DNA from 3 places in the Kitasatospora sp. NPDC048286 genome. Region 3 is predicted to be linked to each of the others. Evidence: riboswitches for the same ligand, from Rfam matches in the RefSeq annotation. Region 3 holds a riboswitch; each other region holds the start of a gene.

Region 1 (9,909 bases), on a different contig from region 3:
GACGGCGAGTACGCCGGTTGCCGTTACGGACCACTGAGTCATCGTCACGCGGCGAATTCTAGGGTGATGATCCTACGAAGGTGTGAACGGATCTCGCCAAGTGACCGGATCTCGTCAATATCGAGTCAATTCGGCGGCAATCGGCACTCGTTCGACCCCGATCCCACCGCCTGACGAGGGGGCCGACCGGCCTGACCGGCACCGGCGGGCAGCGTCGGAATCGAGCCGGGTGGCCGGATCGCGTTCCACGATGTGTGGGGTCTGTGCGCACGGTGTTCGGAAGGGGCGCGTCCGGGTGCGGAACACCGGCGCCGGGCCGCGCCGGCGCCGGTCCGCTACGCGGGCCAGGCGCGCAGGCCGGTGGTGAGGGTGGCGATGAGGCGGTCCTGGGTGGTGGTGAGGTCCTCGGCGAGCTGGAAGGCGCCGGCGGTGGTGAGCGAGGCGAAGCCGTGGGCGAGGGAGCGGACGGTGCGGGCGGCGTGGATCGCCTCGGAGCCGTCGAGGCCGTACTCCCGCAGGACGGCGACGATCACTCCGACCAGCCGGGCGGCCGCGCGGGCCAGGTCGTCGTCCGGCTGCGGGGCCTGGGGGAGGGCGTTGTAGCGGTGCGGGTGCTCGGTGGCGTACGCGTGGTAGGCGCGCAGCACGGCGGAGACGGCGTCGTCCCCGCTGCGTCCGACGGCCGCCTCGGCCAGCCGGTCGGCCAGTTCCCCGGTGACCCGGACGGCGATCAGCCGCCGCAGTTCGGCGAGGCCGCCGCTGACGTGCTTGTACAGCGAGGGGGTGGCGACCCCGGCCCGGGCGGCGACGGAGGCCAGGGTGAGGGCCTCGGCGCCCTGCTCGTCGATGAGGGCGAGGGCGTGGTCGACGACCTGGTCGGGGGTCAGTCCTACGCGGGGCATGGGCTCGGGCTCTCCGTACGGGTCGAAGTCGGGTGACGTCGGGCGCTGCCGGGCGGGTGCCGGTGACGTCGGCGGGTCGGGCAGGGTCAGGGGTGGGCAGGGGTCGGCGGCGGCGGCGCTCAGCCGAGTTCGGCGAGGAACGACAGCAGGGCGTCCGCGGTGGCCGCCGGGTTGTCGGCCATCGGGTAGTGCCCGGACCCCTCGATCATCGCCTTCCGCGCGCCGAGCGCGGCGGCCTGCCGGTCGGCGACGAGCTCCGGCTTCGGGAAGTCGGGGTCCTTGCCGCCCATGACCACCAGCGCCGGGCACCGCACCGCGGCCGTCCAGCCGACCGGCGCCGAGTCGCCGTGGACGTACCCGCGGGTGGCGGTCTTCCGTCCCGGGGTGCGCAGCGCGGCGACCAGCCCGTCCACGTACGCGTCGAAGTCGGCGGGCTTGGCGCCGGGGAAGGCCATCCGGCGCAGGTAGAAGCCCCAGGAGGCCGGCCAGTGGACGAGGGCGGTGCCCATCAGGGCCATGACGCCGCGCATCAGGGCGCCCGGCGGCGGGCTCTCGACGAAGGCGTCGATCAGGACGATCCCGGCGACCCGCTCGGGCGCGTCCCCGGCGGCCTTCACGACCGTCGCCCCGGTGTACGAGTTGCCGGCGAGGACGGCGCGCTCGATGCCGAGGTGGTCGAGCAGGGCGAGGACGTCGTCGGCGATGGCGGCCGGGCCGTAGTCGTCCCAGCTGATCGAGGATTCGCCGAAGCCCCGCAGGTCCATGGTGACGACCCGGTGGCCGGCGGCGACCAGCAGCGGGCGCAGGTGCCGGTACGCGGCCCGGCTGTCGAGCATGCCCGGGAGCAGGACGACGGGGGTGCCGTCGCCCTGCCGGGTGTCGTCGAAGGCGATCCGGCCGCCGGGAACGGTCAGGTACTGGGTGCTCGGGGTGATGGTGCCGTTCACGGGGTCCTCCTCGGGCCGCGGGTGCGGGGCATCGGCGGTACTGCCGATAGCCATAAAGCTAAGGCTAATAGCCTTAGCCGTCAAGCGGTCGGCGGGCCGGGGGAAACGGGCCAGGGGAAGGGGGCGTGGTCGGACGGGTGCGGTCAGACCCCTTCCACCTTGAACGGGTCGTGCTCGCTGAGCAGCTTCTCCAGCCGGGCCTGGTCCACCCGGGTGACCATCTCGCTGGACTCCTGCCGGTCCCGGACCACCTTCGCCAGCGTGAACGCGGAGGTGACGGTGTAGAGGAGGCCGATCCCGAGGAAGGCCCGGGTCCACCCGCCGACCGGCAGGTAGGCGATCCCGGCGGCGAGGGCGATGCCCGACAGGGCGAAGGAGAGGATGGCCTGGATGTGGTACGCGGCCGTGGTGTGGGTCTGCATCGGTGCGCTCATGGCGTCAGGATGCGGCCGCCCGGCCGGGCCGCACATGAGTAGGGGTACTCAGATGGGGCCGTGCGTGAGGGGCCGTTCGTTGACGTCCGTTCACCTGCCATCGGGCGGCCCGAAACGGATGGCTTGGAATCAGAGCCTCCTAGGATTAACGTTTGATAACGCAGCGCGGTTGTCAACGCCGTACCCAGACGGCACCGTGCGCCGTCGCCTAATCCCGCCGACCCGCCCCCGGGCAGGTCAGGGAGCCGGGGAACCATGTTCCTTGGGGTGAATCGGCGGGGCTCCGGCCCGGCCGTAGGAGACCTTCCTGCTCCGAACCCGTCAGCTAACCCGGTAGGCGCGAAGGAAGGAAAGGAGCGCGCCTCCGTGGCGTCGACGCACACCCCGGCACACCCGGCCGGCCCCGCAGCCGGTACCCAGCTCCTCGACCACCCCGGCCCGGACGGCCCCGAGGCCTTCGGCCCGGAGGCGTTCGCCGCGGAGGCCGACACCAACCGCCACCGGATGCCGCGTCAGACCCGCGGGGCCTCCCCGCTGCTCGGCGTCACCGCCGTAGCCGCCACGCTGGGCGCCACCGGCTTCGCCTCGGCGACCCCGGCCGCCGCCCCCGCCGTCGAGGTCCCGGACGAGACCCCGGTCGCCCTCGCCGCCGACCCCGGCCTCGCGCTCGCCGCCCGCATCCAGCACCAGGCCGACAGCCAGCGCACCGCCGCCGAGGAGACCGCCCGGCTGCAGGCCGCCCAGGAGGCGGAGGCCAAGGCCGCCGCCAAGGAGGCCGAGGCCAAGCGCGCCGCCGAGGAGGCCGAGCGGGCCAAGGCCGCCGCCCTCACCCTCCCGGTGGACGACTACCGGCTCTCCGCCCACTACGGCCAGAGCGCCCGCTACTGGGCCAACCTGCACACCGGCCTGGACTTCGCCGCCGACACCGGCACCCCCGTCCACGCGCTCGGCCAGGGCACCATCACCTCGGCCGGCTGGGCCGGCTCGTACGGCTACCGGATCGTCGAGACCCTGCCCGACGGCACCGAGATCTGGTACTGCCACCTCTCCTCGATCACCAAGGGCTCCGGCAACGTCGCCGCCGGCCAGCAGATCGGCAAGGTCGGCGCGACCGGCAACGTCACCGGCCCCCACCTGCACATGGAGGTCCGCCCCGGCGGCGGCGCCCCGGTCGACCCGGAGCCCTGGCTCCAGCAGCGCGGCCTCAACCCCTGACACCCGCGCACCGACGCACCCGCGGGAGGCCCCCGGGCCGGGGGCCTCCCGCGCCGCGTCTCACTCCTCGACGGGCAGCTGCGCCAGGTACGCGTCGATCTCCTCCGGGCCCGGCTCCGGCGCCAGCTCCGGGAACTCCGTCACCAGCAGCCGCGGCAGCCCCGGCACCGTCCAGTCGCCGAACAGGTCGAGCGCCGCGTCCACCGCCGCCTCCTCGAACCTCCCGAAGTCCCCGGTCAGCTCGTCCGGCATCGGCCGTCCCAGCGCGGTCAGCTGCGCCAGGTTGCGGTAGCTGCGCCGCATCAGGCCCTGCTCCAGCAGCCGACGCGCGCCGTCCGTGGCCATGCCCACCGAGAGCACCCGGGCCGGGCCCCAGCCCCGCTCGTCCGGCTCGTCCAGCCAGCCGGCCGACGCCAGCGCCTCGAACGCCGCCAGCCGCTCCTCCTCGGTGAACTCCCCGAAGCCGGCCAGCCACTCCCGCACCGCCTCCGGGTCCGTGACGTCCGCCCCGTGCGCGTGCAGCAGCAGCGCGTACAGCCGGGGCCAGGTCACCAGGTCGGCGCGGCGCAGCAGCCCGGTCGCGACCTCGCCCTGCCACTCGGCCTCCTCGTGCAGCCGCTCCTGGCGCTTGGCGTTCAGCCGGCGGGCCGCCCGCTGGTGGTCGACCAGCAGCCGGACGGCGTCGCCGTAGGCGAGCGGGTCCTCCTCGGGCGCGGGTTGGACGTACAGGTGGAGCCGCTCGTGGAGCAGGTGCTCCACCGCGTCGGAGGTCAGTTCGGGCCAGCCGTCGTGCATCCTGCCCTCGCCCAGCTCCAGCAGCGCCAGCACCGCGCGCAGCGGCCCCTCGGCCACCGGCGCGCGGCCCTGCTCGGCCGCCCAGGCGAGCAGGTCGGCGGCCTTGGTGCGCGGGGCGAGCCGCAGGTCTTCGTCGTTCATAGTCCGAACGGTAGCCGCCGGGCGGGGATAGGGTCGGCAGCCATGGTCCCCGTACGACTCACCGGCCCGCGACTGGCCGTCCGCGAGTACCACCACACCGAGGGCGACGTGGACGCGCTGCACGCGCTGTTCGGCGACCCGGAGGTCACCCGGTACCTGCCCTTCGGGCCGAGCGACCGGGAGGACTGCGCCGACCAGGTCGAGCTCTACCTGGAGGAGGCGATGGCCGAGGAGCGGGACACCTACCGGCTCGCCGTCACCAGGCTCGCCGACGCCGAGGAGCCGGACGACGCGACGCCGATCGGGCAGGCCTCGCTCACCCTCGAAGGGCACCGCGCCGCCTGGCTCGGGTGCGTGCTGGCCCGCGAGTCCTGGGGCCGCGGCTACGCGGGCGAGATCACCGACCTGCTCTGCGGCCTCGCCTTCGGTCTCCTGGACCTGCACCGGTTGGCCGCCCGGGTCGCGGTGGACAACACGGCCTCCGTCAAGGTGCTCACCGGGCTGGGCTTCCGGCGGGAGGGGCGGTTGCGGCACGACGGGTTCAAGGACGGCGTCTGGTCCGACTCGTACGTCTACTCGCTGCTCGCCGACGAGTGGCCGGGCCCGGCCGTCCGGGCGGAGGGGGGTTAACCCCACCCCGGATCCGCCGGGCCTCCGGATCCCCGCCGGTCGGCGCGTCCACCAGACTGGACCTCGTCAGCGGGACGAACGACCGACAGTACGAGGGGCCGGGGGCCGGGAGCATGAGCAGCAGCCGCAGCATGGAGGACCGGGAGTGGGACGTCCTGGGCGGTCACGGTGACGACCAGCGCCCCGCCCGGGCCCGCCGGACCGCGCGGCGGCCGGCGCTGTGGCGGGCGCCGTTCTCGGCCTACTACTACCGCGAGGTCGGCTTCGCGCTCAGCGGCCTGCCGGTGGCGATCGCCGGGTTCGCCTCCTCGATCATCCTGTTCTGCCTCGGCCTCGGCACCTTCATCACCGTCATCGGCCTGCCCGTGCTGGGCGCCCTGACCGGCCTCGCCCGCGGCTTCGGCCGGCTGGAGCGGGCCCGGGTGCGCGGCATGCTGGCCCTGGACGTCCCCGGCCCGGAGCCGGTGCGCCAGGTCCGCCCGGGCGGCTGGGGCGCCGTCACCGCGCGGCTGGCGGACGGGGCCGGCTGGAAGGCCGTGCTGTACCAGGTGGTGATGTTCCCCTGGGCGCTGTTCAGCTTCGTGGTGACGCTGGTGTTCCTGGTGCTCGGCTGGGTCCTGACGCTCTACCCGCTGTACCACTGGGTCTTCCCGACCTACACCCCCTGGAACGGGTACCGGGTGTTCGACTTCACCGACGACGAGGGCATCCGGCACGTGTACGACGTCCAGGCGCCGTGGCAGATCGCCGGACTCGCGGTCCTCGGACTGGTGCTGGTCTTCCTCACCACCCAGCTGGTCCGCGGCCTGACCAACGTCAACCGGGCCGCCGCCCAGGGCCTGCTCGGCCGCTGACCGCCCGTTCTCCCACTTCGGCCCCACCTGCATCCGGACCGTACTCCGGATGCGGGCGGGGCCGCCGCGTGTTCGGATGACCGGGTGGCCGCCGGCATCCCCCTCGTCCCCCCGGACGTCCTGGTCACCTCCCGTCCGCTGGACGAGTACTGCGCCCTGTTCGGCCTCACCCGGGCCGGGCTCGCCGCGCTGCCCGGGCCGCTGCTGGACTGCCCCGGCGGCGCGGCCGGACTGGCCGCCGAGGCGCGCGAGCTGGGCTGCCGGGTGGTCGCCGCAGACCCGGCGTACGCGCTGCCGCCGTCGGCGGTCGCGGAGCGCGCGCTGGCCGCCCGGGCCGCGATGGCCACCGCGATGGCCGCCCGCCCTCAGCTCTACCCCTTGCCCCGCCCGTGCCGGCCTGAGCGCTACCTGCGCAGCTGGGACCGCGCCCGCCGGCTGTTCGCCGCCGACTCGGCCGCCCACCCGCAGCGGTACGTGGCCGCCGAGCTGCCCCGGCTGCCCTTCGCGGACGGCTCGTTCGCCCTCACTCTGAGCGGGTACCTGCTCTTCGCCTATCCCGAACTCTTCGGCCTGGAGCGGCAGCTGGCCGCGCTGGTGGAGCTGGTCCGGGTCACCGCCGTGGACGGCGAGGTCCGGGTCCAGCCACTGTGCGACGGGTACGGCCACCGCTGCGGCCACCTCGACCCGCTGCGGTACGCGCTCGGCGAGCACCGGATAGCCAGCGAGGTCCGCCGGCTGCCCGGCGCGGTGGACGGCCGCACCCATCGAGTCCTGGTGCTGCGGGCAGCCGACCGTCGTCGCCGGGCCGCGCTCCCCGTGAGCATGTAATAGTCAGTGCCGGGGTGCGCTCCTATACTCACCGGCATGAACGAGACCATGATCCGGCGCGCCGACGAGACCGACGCCGACCTGCTCACCGACCTGGTCCAGGCGTCCTCCGCCTACCACGGCCAGTACGCCCCGATGCTTGAGGGCTACCGGGTGACGCCCGAGTACATCGCCCGTCACGAGGTGTTCCTCGCAACTGATGAGGCCACCGGGCAGCTGCTCGGCTTCTACGGCCTGATCCGCGAACCGGCCGAACTGGACCTGATGTTCGTCGCCGACGAGGCCCAGGGGCGCGGCACCGGCCGCGAGTTGATCGCGCACATGCTGGAGCTGGCCCGCAGCGCCGGCATCGCCGAGGTACGGGTCGTCTCCAACCCGCCCGCCGAGCAGTTCTACCTGCGGGTGGGCGCCGAACGCGTCGGCACCTTCCCGGCCGCCGGGCGGATCACCTGGGACCGCCCCGAACTGCGCTTCACCGTCCGGGTCGGTTAGGCGTATACGGGTGAGGGCGGGGCGCTGTTCCGTCTGAGTGCTTCTCTGGCCTGGGCGGCGCGGCGGTGGACGGCGGCCGGGGGGAGTGCGCCCGGGCGGGGCGGCGGGGGTGCCGGGGTGCCTCGGCAGGCGCGGCAGAGGCCGCCGAGGAGGACTTGGGGGCGGCAGGGGGTGCGGCAGGCCGTGCACTCGGGGACGCGGGTGAGCTGTTGGGGGTGGGCCTGGGGGCGGTGTGGGGGGAGCTTGTCGAGGAGGCGGCGGCGGGTGAAGGCGGCCGGGCTGTGGATGTCGGGCGGGAGGCCGTTGGTGAGGGCGACGGTGAAGAGAGCGGGCGTGGCGCCCCGGGCGAACCACTCGGCGGCGAGGGGTTCGAGGGCGGTGCAGTCGGCGGCGGAGAGGGCGAGGCGGGGGTCGGCGAGGCCGAGGTCGGCGAGGGCGGCGTAGGCGACCGAGGGGAGCGGGGTGTGGTTGCGGACGGCCGTTCGCTCGTCCGGGGGATCGGGGTCGGCGGGCGTTGACGTGCCGCCCGTGTCGCCCGTGTCGCCGCTGCCGCCGGTGGCGAGGAAGCGGTTCCACCAGGCGTCGGAGCGGGGCGTGCGGGAGAAGTAGGTGTGGAACACCCAGCGGCAGTCCTTGGAGCTGAGGCGCTCGCGGACGCGGCGCAGGTGACCTGCGGTGGAGAGCCTGTTGAGGGCGGTGCGGCAGGCTGCCTGCCCGTAGTGGGGCTGGAGGACGGCGAGGGACTTGATGTCCATGGCGGCGCCGTCGGGGAGGTGGTCGATGAGCGAGGCGAGGTAGGCCTCGCGGACCGGGAGGTGGGCGAAGTCGGTCGCGGAGCGGGGGAGTTGCTCCGGCGCGGACTGCTTGCCGTACCCGGGGACGGCCATGGCGGTAGAGTTGTGGGCAGCCACAGGATCGATTCCTTAGAGTCCGTCGATCGTGCCGGTCAGACCCCCGTTCGGTGCTGCTAACACCGGCGGGGGTTGTTTCGTTGCTGCGCACGCTACATGGCCGAACTGCCCGTGGAAAAGTCGTGACGATAAGTCATATCTGCTGCTCGCAGGGGTGGTTGGAAGGTGGTTTACCCCACCGTTCCATTGAGGGTCACTCGACGGGCGCCCCTTGAGCTTCGGCGGCGAACGAGACGAAGGCGGACCAGGCCTCGGGTGAGAAGGCGAGGGTCGGGCCGGCCTTGTCCTTGGAGTCGCGGACGTGGATGGTGGAAGGGCAGGCGGCGACCTCGACGCAGTTGCCGCCTTGTGAGTCGCTGTAACTGGACTTCACCCAGGAGACGGCCACTTCGACGCAGGCGCCGCCCTGCGAGTCGCTGTAACTGGACTTGAACCACTTCATAGTTCCTCCATCACCGTTCTGATGAACGCTTCCGACTCCTCGATACTGAGGGCCTGCGAGCGGATCATGGCATGGCGTTGGGCGAGGATGCTCACCTTCTCGGGGTCGGCCGACAGGATCCCCGCGTACTGCCCCTCCACATAGCCGAGGAGCTTGTGCTCGGGCGTCTCAAGGATCATCATCGGTCCCTCCATGGCGACATGGATCGCACGGTTGACCGGCAGGACTTGGATGGCGACATTCCGAAGCTTGCAGACGTCGAGCAGCTGCTCAAGCTGTCGCTTCATGAGGCCGGCATCGCCGATGACGGTGCGGAGCGCCACCTCGTAGATGACGAATCCGAACATCGTGGTGGGAGAGTGGCGCAGCTTGTCCTGGCGCTGGAGCCGTGCGGCGACTCGTGTTTCGACGGTCTCGTCGTCCAAAGGAGGAAAGCTGTGGCTGATCTGCTCCCGGGCGTACTCCTCGGTCTGGAGCAACCCGGGGATGAGCAGCGCCTCGTATCCCTGGATGGCGATCGCCTCGCGCTCGGTGTCCGTGTAGTCCTTCGAGTAGGTCGGGAACTTCTCCGGCTCCATGAATTCGGCTGCCGCGATCAGCATGCCCTTCGCGTCGCACAACTCATCTGCTGCCCGGAGCATTTGGAGCGTCGGCTTGCGCCGCCCGGCCTCCATCGACCGGATGCTCTCGATGTCGTAGTGGGACGCCTCGGCCAACTCCTGCCGGGTCACGCCCGCCCGCTGACGCGCGCGCTGGACCTGGTCGCCGCCGTACTGCCAAGCCATTGGGTACTGCCTCGTCCTCGACTTCGGCGCGGTCACGGCCCTGCACCCCTTCCTGCCCTGGTCGCAGGGCGGTCAAGCTCTCGCTGTGCCTGTGGTGTTGCTCCTGAGGCTATTCCGGCCTGTCGGCGCTTGATGGGTGAAATGGCCGAACTCAGCTCTCCCGAGTGAAGCCGACCGTCCGCATCTCCCAAGGTCCTGGTCCTTGCTCAACCAGGCAATCCGATTCACTCGTCTAGGAGTTGATCCCAGCGTCCGGCTGCGCCGGCACTCCCGCCGTCGGCCGCTCCGGCAGGACGGCCGCCGCCGGGAGTCGGGAGAGGATCTTCTCCGCCAGCCAGCTGCGGTCCGACCCGTACGGAATGCCCCGCGGGTCGACCAGCTGCCGCGCCACCGCGTCCCGCAGCCGCTGTGCCCCGTCGGCGGGCAGCCGGTACAGCAGCCCCCGGGCGGCCAGCAGCGCGTGGTACTGCTCGAAGTCGGAGCGCGGGTGCTCGATCGCGTCCAGCACGCTCGACAGGTCCGCCAGCGCCGGA
Region 2 (9,909 bases), on a different contig from region 3:
GGGGCCGGGCGCTGACCGGCGCCTGGATGTGGGTGGTGGGCGTCCCGCTGCTCGGCCCGATGATCTACAACCGCTTCGACGTCATCGTCACCGCGGTCGCCCTGGCCGGCCTGCTGGCCCTGATCCGCCGCCCGGCGGTGGGCGGACTGCTGCTGGGCCTGGGCGGCATAGTCAAGATCTGGCCGCTGCTCGGCCTGATCGGCACCCCCTCCGGCCGCCGCACCCGCCGCTCCTGGACGCTGGCGGCGGCCACCGCCGTCTCGATCGGCTTCCTGCTGACGGCCGGGATGAACGGCGCCTTCGAGTTCCTGGCGTTCCAGAAGGACCGCGGCATCGAGGTCGAGTCGCTCGGCGCGCTGCCGCTGCACTTCGCCCGGCTCGCCGGCGCCTGGGACGGCAAGGTCACCATGAACTACGGCTCCCCGGAGATGCTCGGGCCGTGGGTCAGCGTGATCAGCAAGGTGATGCTGGCCGGCACCCTGCTGGGCTTCGCCTGGCTGCTGCTGTGGCGCTACACCTCCAAGCGCCGCAGCGCGGCCACCATGTACGACGCGGCGCTGTGCGCGCTGCTGATCTTCGTGGTGACCAGCCGGGTGATCAGCCCGCAGTACCTGGTCTGGCTGGTCGGCGTCGCGGCGGTCTGCCTGACCGTGCGCAACAGCAGCCAGCGGCCGGTGGCGCTGCTGATCCTGATCGCCTGCCCGCTCACCCTGGTCGAGTTCCCGACCGTGTTCACCCAGGTCCTGGCCAGCGAGCCGATGGCGGTCGCCGTACTGGCCGCGCGCAACCTGCTGCTGCTGGCCGCGGCCGTGCTCTCCTGCGTCCGGCTCTGGCGCTCCACCCGCGGCGAGGCGCCGCTGCCGCCCACCGTGGTGCTGGACCGCGAGCCCGCCGCGCTGCCGGCCGCCGGCTACCCGGTGCGCCCGGGCATCGCCTACGAGCAGGACCTGCTGGACGGCATCGACCACCCGGGCGCCCCGGCCCGGCAGCACCGCTGAGCCGAGCGCCGGTCAGCCCTTCAGCGCCGCCACCTGCTCCAGCCAGAGCCGGGTGAACTCCGCCAGCCCGACGCCCAGCTCGCGGCGCATCAGCCGGTCCGTCCGGCGCTCCCGGTCCTCGCCCTGCCCGTCGGCCGCGCCGACGGCCCGGTAGAAGGCGACCAGCCGCTGCGGCCCGTGGGTGCGGGCGATCAGCTCGCAGGCCAGCCAGGACTGCTCGTAGGCCTGGGCGATGCCCTCCGCCCCGGCGGCGAAGTCCCGGTCGGCGGGCAGCGCGGCGGGCAGCCTCCCGGCGGCGACGTCCCTGGCCAGCTCGGGGGCGATCTGCTGCGGGCCGCGACCCGAGTCGCGGTAGGCCGTCCAGTCGGCGACGCCCTCGGAGAGCCACAGCGGGGTCCAGGCCCGGGTGTCGGCCCTGGTGGCGACGTGGGTGGCCTCGTGGGTGATCACCACCTGGCGGCCGAAGTCGCTGAGCCGCCCGTACGCCTCCGGGTTGACCAGCACCCGGTCCGCCCGGGTGTGCCAGGGCGCGCCGGGGGCGGCCACGGTGACCGCCGCCATGCCCGTCCAGCCGTCCGGGTCGCCCTCCAGCAGCCGGGCGAACCGCTCCTCGGTGGCGGGCCGCTCCAGCAGCAGCCGCTGCGGCCAGGCGCCGCCCCAGACCTCGGTGACGGCGGGCACCGCCCGGTCCGCCACCGCGACCAGCTCGGCCGGGTCGGGGCCGGCGACCGGCCCGAGCACCAGGCAGTGCGCGCCCGGCGCCGACCGCAGCGGCCCGAAGTCCCAGGGTGCGGGCGGTCCGCCCGCGCTCTCCTCGCGCTCCACCCGCCAGCCGTCCCCGGCCGGGACCAGCTCGATCCGGCGCGGGTACACCACCGGGTACTCGTCGTACCCGGCGATCCGCACCGTCAGGTCGGCGGCCGCGGTCAGCCGTTCCGGCCCGCCGGAGGCGGCGAGCACCACGTTGCGGTACGCCGCCTCGGCCACCGGCAGCCCGGCCCACGGCGGTGCCGACCGGGCCCGCTCCGCCAGTGCGGCGGCCACCTCGCCGTGCCGGTCCGCCGAGCGCGCCGCGGGCGGCGCCGCCGGGGCGGCCGGGGGCAGCGACAGCTGGGCCAGCCCGCCGGCCGCGAGCAGCAGCGCGCCCCGCCGGGACAGCGCGCGGCGGGGGCGGGGTATCCCGGCGGGGTCTGCGGGGTCGGCGGAGCCGGGCGTCGGGGCGTTCAGAGCCGGACCACCCCGGAGACCGGCATGGCGGTGACGCTCTCGTAGCGGACCTTGGCGCCCGGGCGGGGGGCGTGCACGATCACGCCGCCGCCGGCGTACATGCCGACGTGGTGCATGTCCCGGTAGAAGATCACCAGGTCTCCCGGTCGCGCTTCGGACAGGCTGATCCGCTGCCCGGCGTACGCCTGGGCCTGCGAGGTGCGTGGCAGGGTCACTCCGGCCTGCCGCCAGCTGTAGTACATCAGACCGGAGCAGTCGAAGGCGTGCGGTCCGGTGGCCCCGTAGACGTACGGGGAGCCGATCATCCGCACCGCAGCGGCCAGCGCGGCCGCCCCGCGCTCGGAGGCGGGCGGGGCGGTGCCGAGGTCCAGCCGGTCGGTGCCCCGGGTGGCGCGCTGCTCGGCGTCCCGGGCGTCCTGGGCCGTCATCCGGGCCCGCTCGGCGGCACCCAGACCGTTCAGCAGCTTCTGCGCCCCGGCGAGCCGCTGCTGGATCTGCTGCTTGGTGTCGGCGAGCGTGCGGCGGGTCTGGTCCAGTTCGGCGAGCTTGCCGGCCGCCTCGGTGCGGCGCTGGTCGAGCCGGCGCTGCCGGGTGACCAGCTCGTGCAGGGTCTCCTGCTGGCGCGCGGCGGCCTGGCCCAGGGTGCGGGCGCGGACCAGGTAGCCCTCCGGGTCGGGCGAGAGGAACAGCTGGGCGGTCTGGGCCATCCCGCCGCCGCGGTACTCGGCCCCGGCCACCGTCGCCAGGTCGCCGCGCAGCTCGTTGAGCTGGTCCTGGGCGATGGCGATCTCGCCCTGGAGGATCGTGGTCTCGCCCTGGAGCCGCCGCTGGGCCTCCTGCGCCGCGTTGGCCTTCTCGGAGGCCTGCTCGGCCTCGTCGTACAGCTGCTCGACCTGCGTCCTGACGTCCTGACGGTCGCCCGGGTCCGGGCTGTCCGGCGCGGCCTGGGCGCGGCCTCCGGCGGCCACGCCCAGCGCGGTGGCGGCGGCCGCGGTCAGCACCAGCGCCCGGGTGAGCAGTTGGGAACGGCGGTGCACGGGCATGGCGGCAGCGGCTCCAATCCTGCGGCGCGGCCCCGCCGCCGCACCGGGACGGGCGGCCGTCGAGCGGGAGTCCGGTGGCAGACGTTAGCGAGTCCGGGCAAGCGAGTCCAAACCCCTCCCAACCCGAATATTCGACCCCTAATCGGACATCAGCTCGATCCGCCGGAAAAGCCGCAGGCCCGGCCTTCCCTGGGGAAGGCCGGGCCCGGAGGCGTCCGAGCGGGGATCAGACCCGCACGATGGAGGCCAGCGGCATGTTGCCGACCGCCTCGTAGCGCACCGACGCACCCGGCTTGGGAGCGTGCAGCACCTGGCCGTTGCCGGCGTAGATGCCGACGTGGTGGGCGTCGCTGTAGAAGATCAGCAGGTCGCCGGGCTGGGCCTGGGAGATGTCCGAGCCGATCCGGGTGCCGGCCCCGGCCTGCGCCTGCGAGGTGCGCGGCAGCGACACCCCGGCCTGGTTGAACGCCCAGACCATCAGGCCGGAGCAGTCGAAGGAGCCCGGGCCGGTGGCGCCCCAGACGTACGGGCTGCCGACCTTGGACGCGGCGTACGAGAGGGCGGCGGCACCGCGCGAGCTGCCCGCGGCCACCTTCACCGGAGCGGCGGTCGAGCCGGTCGCCAGGTTGCCGCGGCTGTTGTCGCGCGAGGCGCGGTCGGCCTGCTGCTGCGCCTGGGCGGCGTCGGCCTTGGCCTTGGCGTCGGCCGCGGCCTTCTCCTCGGCCTGGCGCAGCGCCTGGCGGTCCTGCTCGGTCAGGGTGTTGAGCAGGTCCTGGGCCGCCTTCAGCTTGCCCTGGACCTCGTCCTTGGAGGCCTTCAGCTGCTGGGTGGTCGACTCCAGCTCGGCGAGCTTGCCCTGGGCCTCGTTGCGGTCCTGGTCGAGCTTGCGCTGCTGCTCCTGGAGCTCCTTCAGCTGACCCTTCTGGGTGCTGCCGGCCTGGTTCAGCGTGCCGGCCTGGCTGAGGAAGTTGTCCGGGCTGGAGGAGAACATCAGCTGGACGGTCGGGGATATGCCCCCGTTGCGGTACTGCTCGCCGGCGATCTCGGCGAGGCCGCCCTGGAGCTCGGTGACCTGGGCCTGCTGACGGGCCACCTGGTCCTGCAGGCCGGAGACCTGCTTCTCCAGCTCCTGCTGCTTGGCCTGGGCGGCGTTGTAGTTCTCGGTCGCGACCTCGGCCTGCTCGTTGAGCTGGTCGACCTGCCCCTTGACCTGTTCCTTGGTCGGCTGCGGGTCCGCGTGGGCACCCTGCGCGGAGAGGACGACGGCCGCCGCGGCGACACCCGTCAGGATCGAGACGCGGGCGCGACCGGCGGGCTTGGGACGACGATGGGACGCCACGAAGGCGGACTCCTTCTTCCTACATCCGCCTACCGGGTGAGCTGACGGGTTCGGGCCGGAAGCATGCCCTACGACGCCTCACGGCCGTTCCACCGGCCGACCTGGCGCCGATTCACCCCGGAGGAACGTGGTTCCCCGGCTCCGCTCCGCAGCGCCCCCGAATACTGGGCTCCCCTGTCGGGCAGTCGCTTCGACCTGCCCCGCTGCCTCGCGAACTCGGCGGTAACCACCGCCGCCACCCTGGCTGGGCGATCGACAGTGCGGTGGTTCGGAGCATGACCCTAGTAACTGAACCGTGATCCGTTCAAATCCTTGTCAGAAAAAAGACAGAAGATTACCCAAGTTCTTTTGTGAAAATGACCGATGGTGACCACAGGCACACACAAGGCTGATCGGTTCTCAGCATGTGGTCAGGAAAGGGCGGGAAAGCCGAACGCCACCCCCACGGCGAGGGTGGCGCTTTTCACAGGCCCCCGAGGAGCCCCGCGGGCGTGTCGGGCCGTCAGACCCGGCGGATGGTGTTGATCGGCATCGCGTCGGCCTTCATCACCTTCACCACGTCACCGGTGTGCGGCGCGTGGACCACCATGCCGTTGCCGATGTACATCCCGACGTGGTGCATGTCGGAGCCGTAGATCACCAGGTCGCCGGGCTGGGCCTGGTCCAGCGAGGGCACCCGGGTGCCGTAGTGGCCCTGCTCCTGCGAGGTGCGCGGCAGCGAGACGCCCGCCTGCCCGTACGACCAGACCATCAGGCCCGAGCAGTCGAAGGTGGTCGAGCCGGTGGCGCCCCACACGTACGGCGAGCCCTGCTTGCTCATCGCCTTGGCCATCGCCACGGCCGCGTAGCCGCTGGCCGGCGGCAGGCTGCCGAGGTCGACCCGCTCGCTGCCGCGCGAGGCGCGGTCGTCCTGCGCCTGCTGGGCCTTCAGCGCGGCGCGGTCGGCGGCGCTGAGCGAGTTCAGCAGGTCCTGGGCGGCCTTCAGCTTGGTGTTGACGTCCGCCTTGGCCTGGTTGAGGTCCTTGGTGGTGGTGTCCAGCGAGGCGAGCACGGCGGCCGCCTCGGCCTTCTCCTGGTCCAGCCGGCGCTGCTGCTCCAGCAGCCCCTTGAGCGCCTCGGCCTGGCTGGTGCTGGCCTGCTGGACGGTCGAGGCCTTCTCCAGGTAACCGGACGGGTCGGAGGAGAGCATCAGCTGGACGGACGGGTCGATGCCGCCGGAGCGGTACTGATCCCCCGCCACCTCGGCCAGGCCGCCCTGGAGCTGGGTCATCTGCTCCTGGCTGCGGGCCACCTGGTCCTGCAGCTGGTCGGCCTGCTTGCGCAGCTGGTCGGCCCGCTCCTTGGCGCCGTTGTACTTCTCCGCCGCCTGCTCCTGCTCCTCCTGGAGCTGGTCGATCTGCGCCTTGACGTCCGCCTTGTTCGGCTGCGGCGCGGCGTGCGCGGCCACCTGGGCGGAGAGGGCGACCGCGGTCGCAGCGGCAGCGGTGAGCACGGAGATCCGCGCGCGGCTCGGCTGCTTGGGACGGCGGTGGGAGGCCAAGGGACCGGCTCCTTCTTCCAGCGGACTCACCTGATGGGATGAGATTCCCGAAAATAGGTTTGACGCCAGACCCTAGTGAAGATCTATCCGTTTTGCCACTCCCCCGATGGCATGAACTCGGCCACCCCACACTGACTCCACAGCCCCCTCACAAAGCCCCGGGACCACCCCTGACCAGGAATCACACGGAATCGGCCGAGGTCAGGGCCGGGCCAGCCGGTTCAACAGCAGCACCGACGCCACGGGGCGCGCGCCCGCCTTCCGCACGCCCTCCGCGACCTCCCGGTCGGTGGACACCACCACCACCGGACGACCCTGCGGCTCGGCCCGCACCAGACGGCGGATCAGCTCGTCGGCCGTCTCCCCGGTCCGACTGAACCGCACCCGGACCCCGCGCGGTGGCGCCATGATCACCGGGACGTCCAGATCCTGCCCGTCGAACACGCAGGTGACCTCCGCCTGGGTGCGCTGGGCCAGCATCGCCAGCCCGCCCAGCAGCCGGATCCGCTGCTGCTCCAGCGGCAGCGCCGGATAGCCGGTCTTGGTCACGTTGTAGCCGTCCACCACCAGGTGCACCTGGGGGATCGCCAGCAGCTGGTCCAGCAGCGCCGGATCGTCCTCGGCCAGCCCGCGCCGGGCCACGTCGTGCGGCGAGGCCGCCCCCGGCACCACCGCCTCCACCAGGTCCGCCGGGCGGATCTGGGAGACCGGCAGCGCCAGCTCCCGCTGCAGACCCTGGGCCGACTGCAGCACGGTGTCCAGCAGCAGCCGCAGCCGCATGTCCTCGACGCTGCGCCCCTCGCGGGCCGACCGGCGGCCCTGCTCGGCCGCGGTCTCCAGTTCGGAGAGCCGGTGCCGGAGCCTGCGCGCCTCGGTCTCGGCAGCGCCGCGCTCGGCCGCGGCCTGCGCCTTCAGGGCCTCCAGCTCACCGCTCACCCGGCGGGTCTCGGCCTGCGCCCGGCGGGTGTCGCTCTCCAGCGACCGCACCTTCTTGCGCAGCGACTCGGCCTCCTTGCGGACACCGTCGGACTCGGCCCGCTGCCGGTCCAGGTCCGCCCGGGCGGCGGCCCGCACCTCGGCCAGCTCGGCCTGCAGCTTCTCCACCAGCCGGGCCGCCTCCGCGGCCGCGTCCTCGGCACCGGCCCGCTCGGCCTCCTCGCCGGCCTCGGCCACCAGCCGGCTCCAGCCCGACGAACGCACCAGGTAGGCGGCGGCCGCGACGTCCATCGGATCGGCCGCGCTCGGGACGGTGCCGGACTCCAGCGCCCTCACCAGGTCCGGCTGCCCGAGGCGCAGCCGCTCAGCTATCCGCACCCGGAAGGCCGGCTCCGCCTCCAGCGCCGCCGCCAGCGCCGTGGCCGCGTACTTGGCCCGCCGCACCGGGGTGAACTTGACGTACTGGCGCAGGCTCTGCGGGAGCTCGGCCGGCGGCAGCCCACCGAGCGCGTCCGAGGCCAGCCCGACCACGCGCCGGCGCACCCCCTCGGGCAGCGGCCGGTCGAGCCTCTCGGCCACGCGCTCCGCCGCGGGCTCGGAGGAGTCGTCCGCCGTCCCGGCCGCCTCGGCCTGGGCCTCGGCCGCAGCGGGCTGAAGCCCCTGGGCTTCGCCGGGCTCCTTCGCTGCGTCCACCACGTCCTCGGCTCCGATCCTGGTCCAGCGGGGTACGGCCGCGGCCGCCCCTGTCGTCACGCTCCGTGCGTCTTGTTCTGTATTGTCCCGTGCGGCGCGGGCGGGTGCTCCGCGCACCCGCCCGCCGCGGCGGCGGGGGTCAGCCCTGCTCGGCGGGGGCCTGCTCCCCTTCGGCGCCCGGGCGGGCCACCAGCTCGACCTGGTCCACCGCGTTGCACCAGCGGCAGCGCACCGACTCGATCGTCTCGCTGAGCACCTCGGTCTCCTCGACCTTGGACTCGCCGGCCAGGTCGAAGTGCAGGAACTCGGTCACCCGCGCGGTGCGGGTCACGTCGAAGCGGGTGAGGTTGCCGCACAGGGTGCAGCGCCAGCGCGTCTCGGCGGTCAGGGCGGGGACGGTCATCGGGGGTCCTCTCGGGTGGTCCCTGCGTGGGCTAGGCGCTCCCCCCGGAGCCCCGGCATCGGCGGCGGGAGGCGGGAATGCCCGCCCCAAGCCTATTGCCTGGGGCAACCACCGCGGCCACCGGTCGTCTGAACTCCCCGGCTAGTCCACCTGCCGTAAACCACCGTGTCACCTGCGGCGCCCGGAGGGATGCTTGGCCGCATGGCGCTCGCGGTCCCCGACCACACCGCCGCCCTGGGCGGCCGCCCGGCGGTGCCCGTCCCGGTGGTCAGCTACGCCCTGATCGCCCTCAACACCCTGGTCTTCCTGCTCGGCCCCGCCGCCGGGCTCAACCCGCTGTACGGCACCGGCCAGGCCCGGGTCTGCTCGGAGCAGCGGTACGAGCAGCGCTGGGGCGCCGTCCCGGCCGAGGTGCTGGCCGGACGGCCGCTGACCGCCGAGCAGCTGGCCGAGGCCCCCGACCCGGCCCCCGGCTGCCCGGCCGCCCCGACCCCGGGCAAGCACCCGGCCCTGTCCGTCCTCACCGGGCTGTTCCTGCACGCCGGCTGGCTGCACCTGCTGGGCAACCTGCTCTTCCTCCAGGTCTTCGGCCCCACCGTGGAACGGCGGCTCGGCCGGGCCCGGTACGCCCTCTTCTACCTGGCCGCCGGCAGCCTGACCACGTACGGCTTCGCGCTCGCCGAGGCGCACTCGCCGAACTCCACCCGGGTGCTCATCGGGGCCTCCGGGGCGATCGCGGCCGTCCTCGGCGCCTATCTGCGCCTCCACCCCCGGGCCCGGGTGACCACCCTCGTCCCGCTGCTCCTCTTCCTGCCGCTGCGCTTCCCCGCCTGGCTGGTGCTCGGCCTCTGGTTCGCCCTGCAGTGGTGGTCGGTGCACTCGGCCGGCCCCGGGGTGGCCTACCTGGTCCACGTGATCGGCTTCTCGGCCGGGTTCCTCTACGCCTGCACCGTGGTCCGCCACCCCCCGCGACGACCGGGCCGACGCCCGATACGCTGGCGGCACCCCACAAAGGAGCCCGAACTGTGATCACCGCCATCGTCCTGATCAAGACCAGTGTCGACCGCATCCCGGAGATCGCCGAGTCCATCGCCGCCATCGAGGGTGTCAGCGAGGTCTACTCGGTGACCGGCGGCTACAACCTGGTGGCGATGGTGCGGGTGCGCCGGCACGACGACCTGGCCGAGGTCATCCCGGGCCGGCTCAACAAGGTCCCGGGCGTGGCCCACACCGAGACCCAGATCGCCTTCCGCACCTACTCCCAGCACGACCTGGAGGCCGCCTTCGCCCTCGGCCTGGACGAGTAGCGGTCAGCCCTCGCGCCGAGAGTCAGCGACACAACGCCCGCCCTCGTTGCGGTAGTTCCACGCCGCACCGTCCGTGACCAGCTCCCGGACGGCGGTCAGGAAGCGGTCGACGTGCTCGTCCGGCGTCCCGGCGCCGAAGCTCACCCGGATCGCGTTCAGGCTGCGCTCGCCCGGCAGCGAGGGCTCGGGCGCCCCGCACTCGGACGGCGCGACGTCCTCGTCCCCGAGCAGCGTGCGCACCAGCGGGTGGGCGCAGAACAGGCCGTCGCGCACCCCGATGCCGTACTCGGCGGACAGCGCGGCCGAGAAGTGCGAGCTGTTCCAGCCCCGGACGACGAAGGACAGCACGCCCACCCGGGCGGAGTCGGCCCCGAACAGGTTCAGCACCTTGACCTGCGGGATCCCGGCCAGCCCGGCCGTCAG
Region 3 (9,909 bases):
ACATCGACAAGTTCGACTCCCGCCACCCGGTCAGGATGTACTCCCGGATCGGCCTGCGCGCCGCCCTGCACAGCGCCGCCGTCTCCAAGGTGCTGCTGGCCGACCTGCCGCTGCCCGAGCGGCGCCGGGTGGTGGCCGGGATCGACTTCACCCCGCACACCGAGCGCACCCTGACCACGCCCGAGGCGCTGCTCGCCGAGCTGGAGAAGGTCGCCGCCCAGGGCTGGGCGCAGGACCACGCCGAGCACGAGGCCTTCATCAACTGCGTGGCCGCGCCCGTCCGGGACGCCAGCGGACGGGTGGTCGCCGCCGCCTCGATCTCCGTCCCGGACATGGTCCTGCCGTACGAGCAGGTGCTGGACCTGCTCCCCCAGCTGCTCGCCACCACCCGCGCCGTCTCGGCCGACTGCGGCCGCCCCGACCACAACTGACGAACCGTCAAGCACAGCAAAGGAACCCGATGTCCTCCGAGCACCCGCAGACCGACGAGCACTCCCGGACCGACGGGAAGGTCGAGATCCGCACCGACGGCGCCCCCGCCCCCGCCTGGATGTTCTCCCAGGGCGTCCGCAAGGGCCCGATCCTCCAGGTCTCCGGCCAGGGCCCGCAGGACCCGGCCACCGGTGAGTACCTCCACCACGGCGACGTGAAGGCGCAGACCCGCCGCACGCTGGAGAACGTCAAGGCCATCGTCGAGGCCGGCGGCGCCACCATCGAGGACGTGGTGATGTTCCGCGTGTACCTCACCAAGCGGGCCGACTTCCCGCTGATGAACGAGGTCTACGCCGAGTTCATCGACGAGAACATCAAGCCCGGCGGCGTGAAGCCGTGCCGCACCACCGTCTTCGTCGAGCTTCCGCAGGAGCCGATGCTGGTCGAGATCGACGCCCAGGCCGTGGTCGGCTGACCGCCCCCGCCCCCCGGAGGGCCCGGACGCCTGCCGCGCGTCCGGGCCCTTCGGCCTGTCCGGCCGCCCGCCACACCCCCGACCGCCCGCTTGCCACACCTCCAGCGGAATATTAGGTTAGGCTCACCTAACTAACTGGAGGTCCGCCCATGAGCCTGCCCACCGGCGACACCGAGGCCCCCGAGCCCACCACCGCCGAACGGATCCACAGCCTGCTCAGCACGACCTCCTCGCTCACCGTCCGAGCCCTGGGCGAGCACCACCACCTGGACACCCCGGTCTCCGTCCACGGTTCCCGGCTGCGGCTGCGCACCGCCCTGGACGACCCGCTCACCGCGGCCGCCGCCGGCGCCACCGACGGCCTCGCCGTCGTCCTCGACGTCACCGACGTCTCCCCCGTCGCCGTCCGCGACCGGGTCCGTGCCCGCCTGACCCTGGCCGGCCGACTGCACCTGGCCCACCTCGCCGACGACGGCCTCAGCGTCCACCTGCGGGTGGACGTCGCCCACGCCGTCCTCGCCACCCCGTACGGCACCGGCGCGGTCACCGCCGCCGACCTCGCCGTCGCCGTCCCCGACCCGATGGCCCGGCACGAGGCCGCGATGCTCACCCACTTCGCCGACGACCACGCCGAGGCACTCGACGTCCTCACCCGCCTGCTCGACCCGGCCGTACTGGTCCACGGCCCGGAGGTCCGCCCGCTCGCCCTGGACCGCCACGGCCTGGTGCTGCGCCTGGACCACCCATACGGTCACCGCGACGTCCGCCTGGTCTTCTCCGAACCCGCCCGGGACACCGAGGAGTTCGGCCACCGGATGCACGAGCTGCTGGCCGCCGCCCAGTACGGCCTGCCGGTCCACCGACGCTGACCCCCGTCCCGTCACCGCTCGACCGCGTCCTCCAGCACCACCCGCCCGATCCGCACGTAGAGTTCCGGCCGCCACCGGCGCACCGCGAGCGCCAGCGCCACCCCGCCCGCGAACACCCCGATCACCAGGTACGGGATCAGCCGGAACAGCAGCGTGTGCGCCGCCGCCCCGGCCGCGGCGTCCTTGTTGAGCACCAGCAGCACCACCACCCCGGCCATCGCCACCCCGCCCACCAGCGGCGCGACCAGCGTCCGGAACCAGTGGGCGGTCTCCGGGTGCCGCCCCCGCACGTGGAAGTACCCGACCACGGCGAAGGAGCAGAGCGTCTGCACGACCAGGATCGCCATCGTCCCGAGCAGCGCCAGCAGCGTGTACAGGTGCGCGTACGGGTCCATCCCGGCCGCCAGGAACCCCGCCACCAGCCCCACCGCGATCACCGACTGCACCACCGAGGCGACGTGCGGCGAGCCGTGCCGCGGATGGGTGCGGCCGAGCCCCCGGTGCAGCAGCCCCTCCCGCCCGATCGCGTACAGGTAGCGGGCCGCGCACTGGTGGAAGGCCATCGCGCAGGCGAACGAGCCGGTGACGACCAGCCATTGGAACACCTTCACCGCCCAGGCCCCCAGGTGCGCGCCGAGCGGGTCGAAGAACAGGTTGTTGCCGTCCTTGCCCGGCACCGCGCCGCCCGCCACCGCGATCGCCCGCTCGACCCCGTTGCCGGACACGATCATCCAGGACACGAAGACGTAGAGCAGCCCGACCCCGATCACCGACACCAGCGTCGCCCGCGGCACCACCCGCTTCGGGTCGCGGGACTCCTCGCCGTACATCGCGGTGGACTCGAACCCCACCCAGGACCAGAACGCGAAGAACAGGCCGAGCCCCGCCGCGGCCGCCGAACTCCCCACCCCCCTCAGCGCGTTCAGCGGGTTCACGGCCGCGAGCACGATCCCGTCCGGGCCGCCGCCGGAGAACAGCACGGCGAACGAGACCGCACTCAGCACCCCGATCTCCAGCACCAGCGCGACCCCGAGCACCTTGGCCGTCAGGTGCAGGTCGAACCAGGCCATCACCCCGATCACCGCCGCCCCGGACAGCGCGTACCAGCCCCAGCCCAGCTCCACCCCCAGCTGCGAACGGACCAGCCCGCGCAGCGAGTACGCGAAGAAGCCGAGGGCCGAGGCCTCGGTGACGACGTACGCGAGCACCGCGAGCAGCCCCGAGGCCATCCCGACCACCCGGCCCAGCCCGTGCGAGACGTAGCCGTAGAACGCGCCGGCCGCGGTGATGTGCCGGGCCATCGCCACGTAGCCGACCGAGAACACCGTCAGCACCACGGTCGCCACGACGTACGCGGCGGGCGCGCCGACGCCGTTGCCCTGCCCGACGATGATCGGCAGGTTGCCGGTCATCGCGGTGATCGGGGCGGCGGTGGCGAGCGCCATGAACACCACGCCGACCAGGCCGACCGAATCGGCCTTCAGCCGGTCGACCCCGTCCTCCCCGGGTCGCTCCCGGCCGGCCGTCCTCCCCGCCACGCCCCCACTCCGGACCGCCATCCGCCCTCCTCGCCTCCGGACCCGCCCGCCCGGCCGGACCGACCGGGCGCTGACCGTCCGCCAGCATGACGTGCCGCGGCCACCCGGCGATGCCCCCGAACCCCTCCGTGACACCGGAGTTGACGCCGCGTTCGACCCGTCCGAACGAACCCGGGAACAGCCGGGCGGCGCGGAAACGGCAGTGGCCGGCCCGGCCGCACGAGGAGTCCTCGTACGGCCGGGCCGGCCTGGGCGTGTCCCGCGCCCATGTCCGCCGTGCGGCGATCACCCGGTCGAGCGGTCACCCGACATGACCATCCCGGAGGATCGTTTCGCCCCGCAGCGACGGTGGTTCCGGAAACCCTCGGAGTTCAGCCGTGGGTCAGAGCGCGACGCCGTGCGCGCGCAGGTAGGCGACCGGGTTGATGTCCGAGCCGTACTCCGAGCCGTTGCGGATCTCGAAGTGCAGGTGCGGGCCGGTCACGTTGCCGGTGGCGCCGGAGAGGCCGATCTGCTGGCCGACGGTGACGGCCTGACCGATCCTCACACCGATCGAGGAGAGGTGCGCGTACTCGGCGTAGTGGCCGTCGGCGAGCTTGATCTCGACCTCGTTGCCGTAGGCGCCGCCGTTGCCGGCCTTGACCACGACACCGTTGGCGATGGCGCGCAGCGGGGTGCCGGTGGAGGCGACGAAGTCCTGGCCGGTGTGGTGGCCGGAGGCCCACATCGAGCCGGCCACGCCGTAGGCGGTGCCGAGCCTCGGGTTGGCCAGCGGGGCGACGAAGCCGGAGGTGGCGGCGGCGACCGGAGTGGCGGTCACGGCCTGGGCCGGGGTGGCGACCTGCAGCTGGGTCTGCAGCTGCGCGGACGGCTTGGCGACCTCGGTCCGCACCTGGACCTGGTCCTGCGCCTTGGCGGCCTGGGTCGCGGGAGCGGCCGGGGCGGCCGGGGCGGCGGGCTTCGCCGGAGCGGAGTCGGCCGACGGCGCGACGGCGTGGCCCGGCAGCGCGAGCTGCTGGCCGGCGAAGATCAGGTTCGGGTTGGCACCGACGACCGAGCGGTTCCGCTCGTACAGCGCGTGCCAGCCGCCCTCGACGTTCTTGACCTCGGCGATCTTGGACAGGGTGTCACCGCTGACGACGCGGTAGCTCTCCTGCGCGGCCCGGGCGGCCGGAGCGGTGGCCGGAGCAGCGGCCGGAGCGGCCGACTCGGCGCCGGCGGAGGCGGCGGCCTGCGCGACCGGCGCGGCCGGAGCGGTGTGGGCCTGGGCACTCATCGCGGTGACGAGCGGGAGGGCGAAGGAGACACCGGTGACGGCGGTGGCGATGCCGATGCGGGCGGCGCGGGGCAGGGCGATACGACGAGCCTGAGCAGGCATGGAAGTTTCCTCTCCGACGCCTGCGAGGTGAGCTGTCGGGTTCGGGCTGGAGTTGCCCGGCCGCATGCGCGGCTTCACCCCTAGCCGGTCCTGGACGCCCGCGCCCTGAGGCGCGAACTCCGGTCCGGCGACTTACCTGTGGGTCCCCCGCTCCTGCCGTACAGAGTTCGTTTCGAACCACCGGGCAGCGGCAGGACTCGGCGTTCCACCCGGCGGATCCGTCCGGACTGGCCGGGCGGTCGCTGAACTAAAACCCATCCGTTCGGGTGAAGCAATGTCGATCTTTGAAAGCGCAACCATTCCCCCTCCCCCGGTGACCCTCCGCAGGCCGGAGCCCACCATCCGTACACAATCCATTCACCCCCCGCCACTGATCCACGACCCTGCGCCGAGATCCGCGACGCTGCGCAGCCGCCTACTCACACCCCGCCCACCGTCAACACACCCACCGGTGACCCTTGTCACGTGCGCCTCGGCAGCGCAGGATTCGCCCGTGGCCACCTCAGAGGCCGGCACCCTGCGCCTGAGCACCGCGCAGGGCCGCTGGGTACTACTGGCGACGGTGCTCGGCTCCAGCATGGCGATGCTCGACGGCACCGTGGTGAACGTCGCCCTGCCCCGGATCGGCGCCGACCTCGGCGCCTCCCTCGCGTCCCTGCAATGGACCCTGAACGCCTATCTGCTCACCCTGGCGGGCCTGATCCTGCTCGGCGGCGCACTGGGCGACCGCTACGGGCGGCGCAAGGTCTTCCTGATCGGCGTGGTCTGGTTCGCCATCGCCTCCGCCGCCTGCGCCGCCGCACCGAACATCCACGTGCTGATCGCCGCCCGCGCCGTCCAGGGCATCGGCGGAGCACTGCTCACCCCCGGCTCGCTCGCCATGCTCCAGGCCGTCTTCCACCCTGACGACCGCTCGGCGGCGGTCGGCCTCTGGTCCGGCCTGGGCGGGGTGTCGGCCGCGGTCGGCCCGTTCCTCGGCGGCTGGCTGGTGGACGGACCCGGCTGGCGCTGGATCTTCCTGCTGAACCTGCCGCTCGCCGCCGCCGTGATCGCCGTCGCCACCCGGTCGGTGCCGGAGAGCCGGGACAAGGACGCCTCCGGCCGCTTCGACGTGCTCGGCGCCGTGCTCGCCGCCCTCGCCCTCGGCGCGATCACCTACGCGCTGACCGCGGCCGGCGAGGGCCTGTCCCCCACCGTCTGGGTCAGCGGGGTGATCGGGGTGGCGCTCGGCGTCGCCTTCGTGGCCGTCGAGCGCCGCGCACCCGAACCGATGCTGCCGCTCGGCCTCTTCTCCTCCCGGCTGTTCACCGCGGTGAACCTGGTCACCCTGTGCGTGTACGCGGCGTTCAGCGGCGTCTTCTTCCTGCTGGTGGTGCAGCTCCAGATCGTGTCGGGGTTCTCGCCGCTGGTCTCGGGCTTCGCCCTGGTGCCGATCACCGTGCTGATGCTGCTGCTGTCCGCCCGTGCCGGACGCCTCGGCAAGCGGATCGGCCCGCGCATCCCGCTCACCGTCGGCCCGATGCTGTGCGCCGCCGGGGTGCTGCTGATGCTGCGCATCGGCCCGGACTCCTCGTACTGGGTGGACGTGCTTCCCGCCGTCACGGTGCTGGGCTGCGGCATGACGCTGCTGGTCGCACCGCTGACGGCGACCGTGCTGGCCGCCGTCGAGGTCCGCCACGCGGGCATCGCCAGCGGGGTCAACAACGCCGCCGCCCGCGCGGCCGGCCTGCTCGCGGTGGCCGCCCTGCCGGCGCTGGCCGGGCTGAGCGGCGACGCCTACCGGGTGCCCGCCTCGGTCGACGCCGCCTTCCACACCGCCATGCTGATCTGCGCGGGCCTGCTGGTCGCCGGCGGGCTGATCGCCTCCGCGACCGTACGGGGCAACGTGCTCGCCCCCGAGGAGCAGCCGGTGGCCGAGCCGAACTGCGACTGGCCGTGCGGGCCCACCGCCCCGCCGCTCGACCCGGGCCACGTCCCCGTGACGCGCGAGGGCCCCGCCACCGGTCCGGCGGCGGGGCCCTCACCCAAGGGCTGACGCTACGTCAGAAGGCGCTTCCTGTCAGGGAATGCCGCCCGTCAGAGAATGTCGCCGGGCGCGTACTTGGCGGCCTCCGGGTAGGCGGCCGCGACGGCCTCCACCCGGCGGACGACCTCGGCGACCTGGGCGCCGGCCGCGCCGGTGAAGGACAGCTTGTCGGCCAGCAGCGCGTCCAGGGCGGCCCGGTCCAGCGGGATCCGCTCGTCGGCGGCCAGCCGGTCCAGCAGCTCGTTCTCCCGGGCGCCGGCGCGCATCGCCAGCGCGGAGGCGACGGCGTGCTCCTTGATGACCTCGTGCCCGGTCTCCCGGCCGACGCCCGCGCGCACCGCGCCCATCAGCACCTTGGTGGTGGCGAGGAACGGCAGGTAGCGGTCCAGCTCGGCCTCGATCACGGCGGGGAAGGCGCCGAACTCGTCGAGGACGGTCAGGAAGGTCTCCAGCAGGCCGTCGAAGGCGAAGAACGCGTCCGGCAGCGCGACCCGGCGCACCACCGAGCAGGAGACGTCGCCCTCGTTCCACTGGTCGCCGGCCAGCTCGCCGGTCATCGAGGCGTAGCCGCGCAGGATGACGGCCAGGCCGTTGACGCGCTCGCAGGAGCGGGTGTTCATCTTGTGGGGCATCGCGGAGGAGCCGACCTGGCCCTCCTTGAAGCCCTCCGTCACCAGCTCGTGGCCGGCCATCAGGCGGATGGTCTTGGCCAGGCTGGACGGCGCGGCGGCCAGCTGGACGAGGGCGGTGAGCACCTCGAAGTCCAGCGAGCGCGGGTAGACCTGGCCGACGCTGGTCAGCGCGCGGTCGAAGCCGAGGTGCCCGGCGACCCGGCGCTCCAGCTCGGCGAGCTTCTCGGTGTCCCCACCGAGGAGGTCCAGCATGTCCTGGGCGGTGCCGACCGGGCCCTTGATCCCGCGCAGCGGGTAGCGGGCGATCAGCTCCTCCAGGCGGCGGAAGGCGACCAGCAGCTCGTCGGTGATCGAGGCGAACCGCTTGCCCAGGGTGGTGGCCTGCGCGGCCACGTTGTGCGAGCGGCCGGCCATGACCAGCTCGGAGTGCTGGGCGGACAGCTTGGCCAGACGCACCAGCACGGCCACCGTGCGGTCCCGCACGTGCTCCAGGGACTGGCGGATCTGGAGCTGCTCGACGTTCTCGGTCAGGTCCCGGGACGTCATGCCCTTGTGGATCTGCTCGTGCCCGGCGAGCTCGCTGAACTCCTCGATGCGGGCCTTCACGTCGTGGCGGGTGATCCGCTCACGGGCGGCGATCGAGCCGAGGTCGACCTGGTCGATCACCCGCTCGTAGTCGGCGACGGCCGTCGCCGGCACCTCGACGCCGAGGTCCTGCTGGGCCTTCAGGACGGCCAGCCACAGGTGGCGCTCGAGGACCACCTTGTGCTCGGGGGACCACAGCTGGGCCAGGGTCGCCGAGGCGTACCGGGAGGCCAGGACATTGGGGATCTGGGGCTTCGCGCTCACGCTTCGCAAGGGTAACAGCCGAGGTCACGCCGGACGTCGGCGGATGGGGTAGGCTGGGTCAATTGAGCGCCCTTCAGATGGCACTTCAAAGCCTCCTCACCGCAAGGATATCACATCGATGAGCGAAGCACCAGCGGCCACGGGGAACCCCGGCGATGCCCTCGCCGCGGCCCTGCGCACCGAGCAGGCCCATCTCACCCGGCTCTACGCCCGACTGGACGCCGTCCGCGAACGCGCCCGCCGCACCGCCGACGGCGCCCACGACCAGGCCGCACCCGGCGGCACCCACCAGGCCCGGCTGGAACGCGAGGTGCGCGCCCGCGAGGCCGCCCGTCACGCCGCCCGGCTGGACGCGGTCGAGCGCGGCCTGTGTTTCGGCCGGCTCGACGAGCGCGACGGCACCGTCCACTACATCGGCCGCACCGGCCTGACCGACGAGGCGTACGAACCGCTGCTGCTCGACTGGCGGACCCCGGCCGCCCGCCCCTTCTACACCGCGACCCCCGCCCACCCCGGCCCCGTGGTCCGCCGCCGCCACCTGCACACCCGGGACCGCACCCTCACCGGACTGGACGACGAGGCGCTCGACCTCACCGGACTGGACGAGTCCGGCCGGCGCGGCCTGGTCGGCGAGGCCGCCCTGCTCGCCGCCCTCGGCCGCGAGCGCACCGGCCGGATGGGCACCGCCGTCGCCACCATCCAGGCCGAGCAGGACCGGGTGATCCGCTCCCCGCTGCCCGGCGCCCTGGTGGTCCAGGGCGGCCCCGGCACCGGCAAGACGCTGGCCGCCCTGCACCGCGCCGCCTACCTGCTGTTCACCCACCGCGCCGCGCTGGAGCGCCGCGGCGTGCTGGTGATCGGCCCCAACCCCGGCTTCCTGCGGTACATCGACGAGGTGCTGCCCGCCCTCGGCGAGACCGAGGTGGTGCTGCGCACCGTCGGCGAACTCCTCCCCGGCGTCACCGCCACCGGCACCGACGCCCCCGCCACCGCCTTCGCCAAGGGCGGCCCCTGGATGGCCGGGGTGCTCCGGCGCGCCCTTGCCGCCCACCAGACGGCCCCGGCCGACGGCCTGGACCTCGGCGAGGGGCTGAAGGTCTCCGCCCGGGCCTGCGCCGAGGCCCGCGACGCCGCCCGCGGCCTGCGGCTGCCCCACAACCGGGCCCGCGGTTTCTTCCTCGGCACCCTGCTCGACGCCCTCGCCATCGCCCAGGCGCTCACCCTAGGCCGCCCCTACGACGACGAGGAGGCGCACTACGCCCCGCGCGAGCTGTGGGAGCGGACGGACGTCCGCGCCGCCCTCGACCCGCTCTGGCCCCGGCTCACCCCGCAACAGCTGCTCGAACGGCTGCTCACCGACCGGGAGTTGCTCACCACAGCGACCCCCGAACACGCGGCCGCCCTGCTCCGCCCGCCCGGCTCCGGCTGGACGGTCGAGGACGTCCCACTGCTCGACGAGGCCGCCGAACTCCTCGGTACGGCAGGGGAATCCGCCGCTGCCGACCAGGATCCGGACGAACTTGCCTTCGCCCAGGGCGTGTTGACCATCACCGGACAGACCGGCGATGCCCTGCTGGACTCCGCCGCGCTGGCCGGGCGCTTCCGCGACGACGGCCCGTACCGCTCGACCGCCGAACGCGCCGCCGCCGACCGCACCTGGGCCTACGGCCACGTCGTCGTGGACGAGGCCCAGGAGCTGTCCGCGATGGC

What was found. A riboswitch is a leader RNA that binds a small molecule or an ion and turns the genes downstream of it on or off. The one in region 3 is predicted to bind cyclic di-AMP.
Positions count from the first base shown of each region.
Region 1: linked by a shared signal. The riboswitch ahead of ACGF13_RS31935 (M23 family metallopeptidase) and the one ahead of ACGF13_RS08050 (peptidoglycan DD-metalloendopeptidase family protein) in region 3 are both predicted to bind cyclic di-AMP.
Region 2: linked by a shared signal. The riboswitch ahead of ACGF13_RS06070 (NlpC/P60 family protein) and the one ahead of ACGF13_RS08050 (peptidoglycan DD-metalloendopeptidase family protein) in region 3 are both predicted to bind cyclic di-AMP.

Region 1 covers NZ_JBICZE010000015.1:215,805-225,713, forward strand. The annotation lists gene ACGF13_RS31915 (sensor histidine kinase) at 1-42, opposite strand, end outside; gene ACGF13_RS31920 (TetR/AcrR family transcriptional regulator) at 336-902, opposite strand; gene ACGF13_RS31925 (alpha/beta fold hydrolase) at 1,022-1,849, opposite strand; gene ACGF13_RS31930 (YiaA/YiaB family inner membrane protein) at 1,993-2,283, opposite strand; cyclic di-AMP (ydaO/yuaA leader) riboswitch at 2,479-2,637, shown strand; gene ACGF13_RS31935 (M23 family metallopeptidase) at 2,650-3,498, shown strand; gene ACGF13_RS31940 (hypothetical protein) at 3,559-4,434, opposite strand; gene ACGF13_RS31945 (GNAT family N-acetyltransferase) at 4,477-5,064, shown strand; gene ACGF13_RS31950 (sensor domain-containing protein) at 5,178-5,918, shown strand; gene ACGF13_RS31955 (hypothetical protein) at 6,003-6,746, shown strand; gene ACGF13_RS31960 (GNAT family N-acetyltransferase) at 6,783-7,238, shown strand; gene ACGF13_RS31965 (hypothetical protein) at 7,235-8,149, opposite strand; gene ACGF13_RS31970 (DUF397 domain-containing protein) at 8,343-8,591, opposite strand; gene ACGF13_RS31975 (Scr1 family TA system antitoxin-like transcriptional regulator) at 8,588-9,376, opposite strand; gene ACGF13_RS31980 (hypothetical protein) at 9,609-9,909, opposite strand, start outside.
Region 2 covers NZ_JBICZE010000002.1:385,288-395,196, forward strand. The annotation lists gene ACGF13_RS06055 (glycosyltransferase 87 family protein) at 1-998, shown strand, start outside; gene ACGF13_RS06060 (hypothetical protein) at 1,011-2,042, opposite strand; gene ACGF13_RS06065 (NlpC/P60 family protein) at 2,222-3,268, opposite strand; gene ACGF13_RS06070 (NlpC/P60 family protein) at 3,495-4,607, opposite strand; cyclic di-AMP (ydaO/yuaA leader) riboswitch at 4,618-4,771, opposite strand; gene ACGF13_RS06075 (NlpC/P60 family protein) at 5,110-6,147, opposite strand; gene ACGF13_RS06080 (NYN domain-containing protein) at 6,349-7,662, opposite strand; gene ACGF13_RS06085 (hypothetical protein) at 7,916-8,179, opposite strand; gene ACGF13_RS06090 (rhomboid family intramembrane serine protease) at 8,381-9,208, shown strand; gene ACGF13_RS06095 (Lrp/AsnC family transcriptional regulator) at 9,205-9,486, shown strand; gene ACGF13_RS06100 (aminotransferase class V-fold PLP-dependent enzyme) at 9,490-9,909, opposite strand, start outside.
Region 3 covers NZ_JBICZE010000003.1:35,178-45,086, reverse strand. The annotation lists gene ACGF13_RS08070 (IclR family transcriptional regulator) at 1-431, shown strand, start outside; gene ACGF13_RS08065 (RidA family protein) at 461-907, shown strand; gene ACGF13_RS08060 (DUF2470 domain-containing protein) at 1,057-1,776, shown strand; gene ACGF13_RS08055 (APC family permease) at 1,788-3,335, opposite strand; gene ACGF13_RS08050 (peptidoglycan DD-metalloendopeptidase family protein) at 3,697-4,692, opposite strand; cyclic di-AMP (ydaO/yuaA leader) riboswitch at 4,695-4,832, opposite strand; gene ACGF13_RS08045 (MFS transporter) at 5,186-6,727, shown strand; gene purB (adenylosuccinate lyase) at 6,769-8,199, opposite strand; gene ACGF13_RS08035 (HelD family protein) at 8,318-9,909, shown strand, end outside.